DNA from 2 places in the Alteromonas sp. ABH4_456 genome. Region 1 is predicted to be linked to the other one. Evidence: predicted binding sites of a transcription regulator. Region 1 holds the regulator's gene; the other holds the start of a gene.
What was found. Region 1 encodes sigma-54, which starts transcription at its own class of promoters, with help from an activator protein. Its sites were predicted from a motif close to GTTGGCACGNNNNTNGNNT; they were not measured.
Positions count from the first base shown of each region.

Region 2: the regulator sigma-54 is predicted to act here: its motif matches at 2,171-2,189, upstream of ACXAG2_RS00645 (kinase).

Region 1 is NZ_JBSWXO010000003.1:363,167-366,586, forward strand. It holds gene rapZ (RNase adapter RapZ) at 1-318, opposite strand, end outside; gene ptsN (PTS IIA-like nitrogen regulatory protein PtsN) at 365-808, opposite strand; gene hpf (ribosome hibernation promoting factor) at 817-1,104, opposite strand; gene ACXAG2_RS06940 (RNA polymerase factor sigma-54) at 1,137-2,621, opposite strand; gene lptB (LPS export ABC transporter ATP-binding protein) at 2,717-3,420, opposite strand, start outside.
Region 2 is NZ_JBSWXO010000001.1:127,499-130,918, forward strand. It holds gene ACXAG2_RS00630 (response regulator transcription factor) at 1-188, opposite strand, end outside; gene cmoA (carboxy-S-adenosyl-L-methionine synthase CmoA) at 372-1,118, shown strand; gene cmoB (tRNA 5-methoxyuridine(34)/uridine 5-oxyacetic acid(34) synthase CmoB) at 1,127-2,101, shown strand; gene ACXAG2_RS00645 (kinase) at 2,239-3,108, shown strand; gene ACXAG2_RS00650 (HAD-IIB family hydrolase) at 3,111-3,420, shown strand, end outside.

The DNA.
Region 1 (3,420 bases):
GGCCAGCGGGTGTAACCGCCGGGTTTCGCTGAACCGGCGCACCAGCATATCGTCACTTGCGTCAATATATACGATGGTGACAGTCCATGACTCCGGCAGGTAGTCGAGAATTTCAACCAGCTCAGAAGGCTCTTTAGGCAAGTTTCTGACATCAATACTCACAGCTACCTGCTCGTATTCATCGGCGACAGTGTGTGTCAGGGCTGGTAACAGATTAACCGGAATATTATCGACGCAGTAGTACCCCAGATCCTCAAGGGCACGAAGTGCTACTGATTTTCCTGAACCGGAACGTCCGCTGATGATGATTAACTTCACGCCGTTTCTCCTGAAGTCACGTGTTGTCGGTGCGTATTACACTAAGTTACTGTAATGCGCGAATAATATCATCACTTGTCTGAGCTTTGCGGATAGTTTTTATGGTTTCTTTATCGCTGAGTTTTCCGGCAACCATGGCCAGAGTTTGTAAATGCCCTTCGGTTTGTTCCTGAGGGACAAGCAGAGTAAAGAAAATATCCACAGGTTTGTTGTCGATAGCATCAAAATCGATGGCGGGTGTGCTGGTAACCACAATGGCGATAACTTTTTCCAGTCCGGCCAGGCGACCGTGGGGGAGGGCAATGCCGTTACCTATACCCGTGCTGCCCATTCGCTCACGGGCCAGCAGGCTACTTAATACGGTGGCTTCATCAACATCGGGGTTATTTTTAGCTGCAATCCCGCTGATGATTTCGAGAATGCGTTTTTTGCTATTGCACTGGACCGCACACTCGGTGCGGTCCAGGCTGACTATGGCTTGTATATCCATGAATTCAATTAGTGCTTTTTAAGCTTTTCCTTGTGTTTCAGGACCTGCCTGTCGAGTTTATCGACCATGCTGTCAATGGCAGCATACATGTCCTGATTTTCGGAAGAGGCGAAGACTTCCGCGCCGCTAAGATGAACCGTTGCTTCTGCTTTTTGGCTAAGCTTTTCAACATTTAAAATAACGTGCACATTTGATATGTGGTCAAAATGACGTTCCAGTTTGCTGAACTTAGTATCGACATAATTACGCAAAGAATCAGTGATCTCAATGTGATGACCAGAAAGGTTGATTTGCATATTTCGTCTTCCTTATTTTGAGCAGCCTTAAGTTAGATAAGGCTTTTGCGTTGGTTAGACGGCGGGATCGACAAGGATTCCCGGTACTTTGCTATTGTTCGCCGGGCAACCATAATGCCTTGATCGGCCAACAACGAAGCAATCTTGCTGTCACTCAGTGGCTTGCTTGGCTTTTCAGCGGCAACCAGCTTCTTAATCAGGGCGCGAATCGCTGTAGATGAACACTCACCACCTGATTCAGTGGCAACGTGGCTGGAGAAGAAATACTTCAACTCGAAAATACCACGGGGCGTGTGCATGTACTTCTGCGTTGTTACCCTGGAAATAGTAGATTCGTGCATATCTACCATTTCTGCGACATCATTCAGCACCATTGGTTTCATCATTTCAGGGCCATGCTCAAAAAAGCCCATCTGTTGCTGAACAATACAATTTGCTACTTTCAGCAGCGTATCGTTCCGGCTCTCAAGGCTCTTAATAAACCATTTTGCTTCCTGCATGTGAGAGCGGATAAATTGTGAATCACTGCTGTTTCTTGCTTTACGGCTCATTGCAGCATACTGCTGATTAACACTGAGCTTAGGCAGGCTGTCGGGGTTTAATTCTACAACCCAACGGCCATTTTTCTTAGCAACCGATACATCCGGAATGACATATTCGGGTTCTTTCGTAATTAATGCACTGCCCGGACGGGGATTAAGCGTTTGCAGCAAACGCATCGCTTCCCGTAACTGATCTTCTTTCAGGCGGGTTTTACGCATTAACGTACGGTAATCTTTACTGCCTAACAGATCGGAATGCTCTCTGAGCAGTAGTTTGGCTTCTTCCAGCCACGGTGTTTCCGGTGCAAATTGCGCCAGCTGAACTAACAAGCACTCCTGCGGTGTGCGGGAGCCGGAACCGAGAGGATCAAAAAGCTGAATACGTTTAAGTACGCACTCAACCTCATCTTCTTCTACGGGCTCTTCCATATCTTCACTGTTTACGCTTTGCAGAATGTCGTCAACTGTAACCGTTAGATAGCCGGACTCATCAATGGAATCGATGATCGCCAGCGCGATGGCGCGGTCTGTGTCAGAAAAAGGTGTCAGACGCATTTGCCACAGCAGATGGTCCTGAATATTTTCGGTGGTTTCACCCTGAAAGATTTGTTCATCATCACCACCGGAAGGGCCGGGCGCGGGGGCAGAAGACGCAGAAATGTACTCATCCCAGGTACTGTCGATGGGCAGCTCATCCGGTAAATCATTCTTTTCCAGTGCTTCACCGGTATCCATGCTGTCAGAAGACGAGGCTGATGCAGACTCTTGCATGCTGTCATCATTGTCGATGTTATTTTTCTCAATTACATCGTTGTCGGAGCTGTCGTCGACTTCCAGCAAAGGATTAGAATCGAGAGCTTCCTGAATTTCTTGTTGTAAGTCCAGCGTAGACAACTGCAATAGCTTGATCGCCTGCTGAAGCTGAGGCGTCATTGTTAGTTGTTGGCTAAATTTTAACTGTAAAGATGGTTTCATCTACGTCTTATATAAACTCTAAAAAGGACATCCGGTTGTAGCGGTGTGAGTGCCGGTGGCGAAATCTCCGCTAAATGCTCATCCCGATATCTTAACTATAGCCTGAATTGCTCACCAAGGTATACATCACGAACTTTTTGATTACTTAATACCTGTTCTGCGGTGCCCTGAGCAATCAGTTCTCCATGACTGACGATATAGGCCTCTTCACACACATCAAGGGTTTCCCTGACATTGTGGTCGGTGATGAGGATACCGATACCTCTGTCCCGTAAGTGCTGAATGATCTTCTTTATATCATTAACCGAAATCGGGTCAACTCCGGCGAAGGGTTCATCGAGCAAAATAAATTGCGGATTGGCTGCCAGTGCGCGGGCAATTTCAACCCGGCGGCGTTCGCCACCCGACAAACTCATACCTGTACTATTACGTATATGGTTAATATTAAATTCATCAAGTAGTGCATCCGCTTCCTGTTCACGTTGATGACTTTTTAAGTCTTTACGCGTCTGTAATATCGCCATGATGTTTTCATGTACGGTCAGCTTGCGGAAAATGGATGCCTCCTGGGGTAAATAGCCAATTCCCCGGCGGGCACGTTCGTGCATTGGCTGGTGCGTCAGCTCCTGCTCATCAATGAGGATTTTGCCTTTATCCAGCGGCACAAGACCCACAATCATGTAAAACGTTGTGGTTTTACCTGCACCGTTAGGACCCAGCAGACCTACTATCTGTCCGGTAGAAACCGATAAACTAACGTCACGGACGACCTGGCGTGATTTATACGACTTTGCCAGGT
Region 2 (3,420 bases), on a different contig from region 1:
TATTCGCCTCCCGGCATATTTAAATCTAATAACAGTAAATCAATGTGGTGATTTTCAGTTAACACGGTCATCATGGATTCAAGACTGTCCGCTTCAAGAATTTCAGCGTCCTTGAAATACGGTTCCAGTGCAGCACTTAATGCTTCCCTGAACAGTGGATGATCATCTGCAACTAATATACGAGTCATATAATGCGGTGCCCGAATTATGTAATTTTTCCTGTTACTATAGGGTAATACTTTAGGCTAATGATATAAAGTCAAATTAACTTAAGGCGCTTTATAATCAAGAAATTTTTCCTTTTAAATGAAAAAAACGTGGCAATCCTTTAAAATCTGCCCCGTTTTTTAGCTAATCAGTAAGGTCTTTCAGTGCAAAAGCCGGATAATATTTTTGCCAGCCATATGACAACCGTCAGTGATTTCCGATTTGATGAACACGTAGCTGACGTATTTCCCGATATGATTCAACGTTCAGTACCGGGTTATCAGACGATTCTGCATACCATCGGAGAACTGGCCAGAGCCAGAGTTACTGATAGCAGCAATGTGTATGATCTCGGCTGTTCCCTGGGGGCTGCCAGTCTTTCTGTTGCACGCAACACGGATCATTTGTCCTGTCAGATCACCGGTATTGATAACTCCCCTGCAATGATTGAGCGTTGTGAACGGGTAATTTCCAGTTTTCATTTACCTAATCCTGTCATACTTCAATGTGAATCTGCTCTGGACACCAAAATAGAAAATGCATCTATGGTGATCATGAATTTCACCTTGCAATTTATTCCGCCGGAGCAAAGAGAAACGCTGCTGAGCAAAATTTTCAACGGCCTTAACCCGGGTGGGATCCTCGTTTTGTCAGAGAAAATTCAGCATCCCAGTGAACAGGGAAATCATCTACTTATCGACCTGCATCATCAGTTTAAGCGCAATAATGGTTACAGTGAACTGGAAGTCAGCCAGAAACGGGCAGCGCTTGAAAATGTGATGCTCACCGACAGCTATCAGACTCACGAAAACCGCTTGAAAAAGGTAGGGTTTGAAGATGTGGTGATGTGGTTCAAATGCTATAACTTTACCTCTATGGTGGCCATTAAGGCTGGTGGAGACAATGCCTGATGCGACGTATTTCTGATCCCTGGTTCACTGAATGTTACCGTCAGTTGCTGGACACGCCTCTGGCACACTGGCTTGAAACGCTGCCGGCACAAATCAGCGAATGGCAGCGGGAACACCTCCACGGAGAATTCAGTAAATGGTGTAAATTGCTGGAAAAACTTCCTGAGACCACTGTCAGTTCAAAAGAACTGAAACACAGTGTTACTGCGGGCAGCGCCGCTGACATCAGCGAATATCAGCAGAAACAGATAGAAGGTCTGCTGAAACAGTTTATGCCATGGCGAAAAGGTCCCTATCACATTCACGGTATTCATATTGATACAGAATGGCGGTCTGACTGGAAATGGGATCGGGTACTGCCTCATATCAGCCCGCTTGCCAACCGTCATGTTCTGGATGTGGGTTGTGGTAGCGGTTATCACATGTGGCGTATGCTGGGAGAAGATGCTGCCGGCGTTTATGGCATCGATCCGACTCAACTGTTTTTAATTCAGTTTCAGGCTATCAGGCATTTTATTCCTGCCGCCAATATCCATTTTTTACCGCTGGGCATTGAGCAGATGCCGGCACTAAAAGCATTTGATACCGTGTTCTCAATGGGTGTGCTATACCATAGAAAAGATCCGGTACAGTTTCTCACCCAACTGAAAGATCAGTTACGTAAAGGTGGTGAGCTGGTGCTTGAAACACTGGTAGTGGAAGGCGATGAGCAAACCGTACTGATAGCAGGCGAACGTTATGCACAGATGCGCAACGTCTGGTTTCTGCCAAGTGTAAAGGCACTCACAGTGTGGCTGAGCAGGCTGGGTTTTGAAAATGTTAAGGTCGCTGATATCAACACCACGTCTCTGGATGAGCAGCGCACCACAGAATGGATGACGTCTCAGTCTTTGAAAGATTTTCTGGATCCTGATGACATCAGCAAAACCATTGAAGGTTATCCTGCACCACAACGTGCAGTACTGATAGCCACGAAAAAGTAACTTTATGTCCTGTTCGTTTGCAGACTGTTGCCGGATCTGAGCACCGGTCTGCGAGCATTCCTGACCCGGATTGGCATAATTGTTGTAGTTACTACTTTATAAACTGTGCTGAAACAGCACGTAACACAGGTAGTAACATGGATATTACGGGCTTTCTGAACGAGCACCAGTTACCGGACACTTACCAGGCCATTGCACAAGAATGGTTCATACCGTTAGCAGACGAAATCCTTTTGCACAGAAATGGTGCGGAAGGGCCATTTTTCGTCGGTGTTAATGGCTGCCAGGGATCAGGGAAATCCACATTATGCGACTTTCTTATCCACTACTTCACCCACCAGCACGGGCTGTCAGCCGTCACGATCTCCCTTGACGATTTCTATCTCTCCCGTGCAAGACGACAAGAACTTGCTGCCAACGTACATCCCCTGCTTTGCACCAGAGGCGTACCCGGTACGCACAATACGGTTCTGGCTGATAGCACTTTCACAGCGTTAAAATCTGCAGGCAGCGTTGCTCTGCCCCGCTTCAATAAAGCCACCGATGATCCTTTTGAAGGATCTGCGTGGCCGGTAATCACCTCTCCACCTGATATTGTATTAATTGAAGGCTGGTGTTGGGGCGTGTCAGCGCAATCTGAGGACGCACTTAAAGAGCCGGTTAATGATTTAGAGCGCACCGAAGACCCGGATGGCACATGGCGGGGATACGTGAATGATAAAATTGCTGCAGATTATGAATCCTTATACGATGAAATGCAGTATTGGGTAATGTTAAAAGGTCCGTCTTTTGAGCATGTTTACAAATGGCGGTGTGAACAGGAACACAAACTGGCCGCAAAAACCGGTAAAACCGGAAGCGGTATTATGAGCGATGAACAAATCCTTCGTTTCATACAACATTATCAGAGACTCACAGAACATGCGTTTAATTCCCTGCCTGCAAAGTGTAATCAGGTATTTGAGTTAGATGAAAACAGAGTCATTAAAAACGTCATCAGGAAGTAGTCATGGACACAGCGAATACACTCATTTTCACTGACATGGACGGTACGTTACTTGACCACCATACATACAGTTTTGAAGCAGCAAAGCCTACGCTGACCTCACTGTCAGAGCGAAATATTCCCGTCATTCCTACCACCAGCAAAACCTTTGTTGAATTGCTTGAATTGCGGGAAACCATTGGCCTGACCGGCCCGTTTATCGTAGAAAACGGCGCTGCAGCATACATTCCTCATGGGTTTTTCGCGAAAAAGCCAGCCGGTACCGTGTGGCAGGATGGTTTCTGGTGCAAATCTTTCACCTCATCGAAAATGT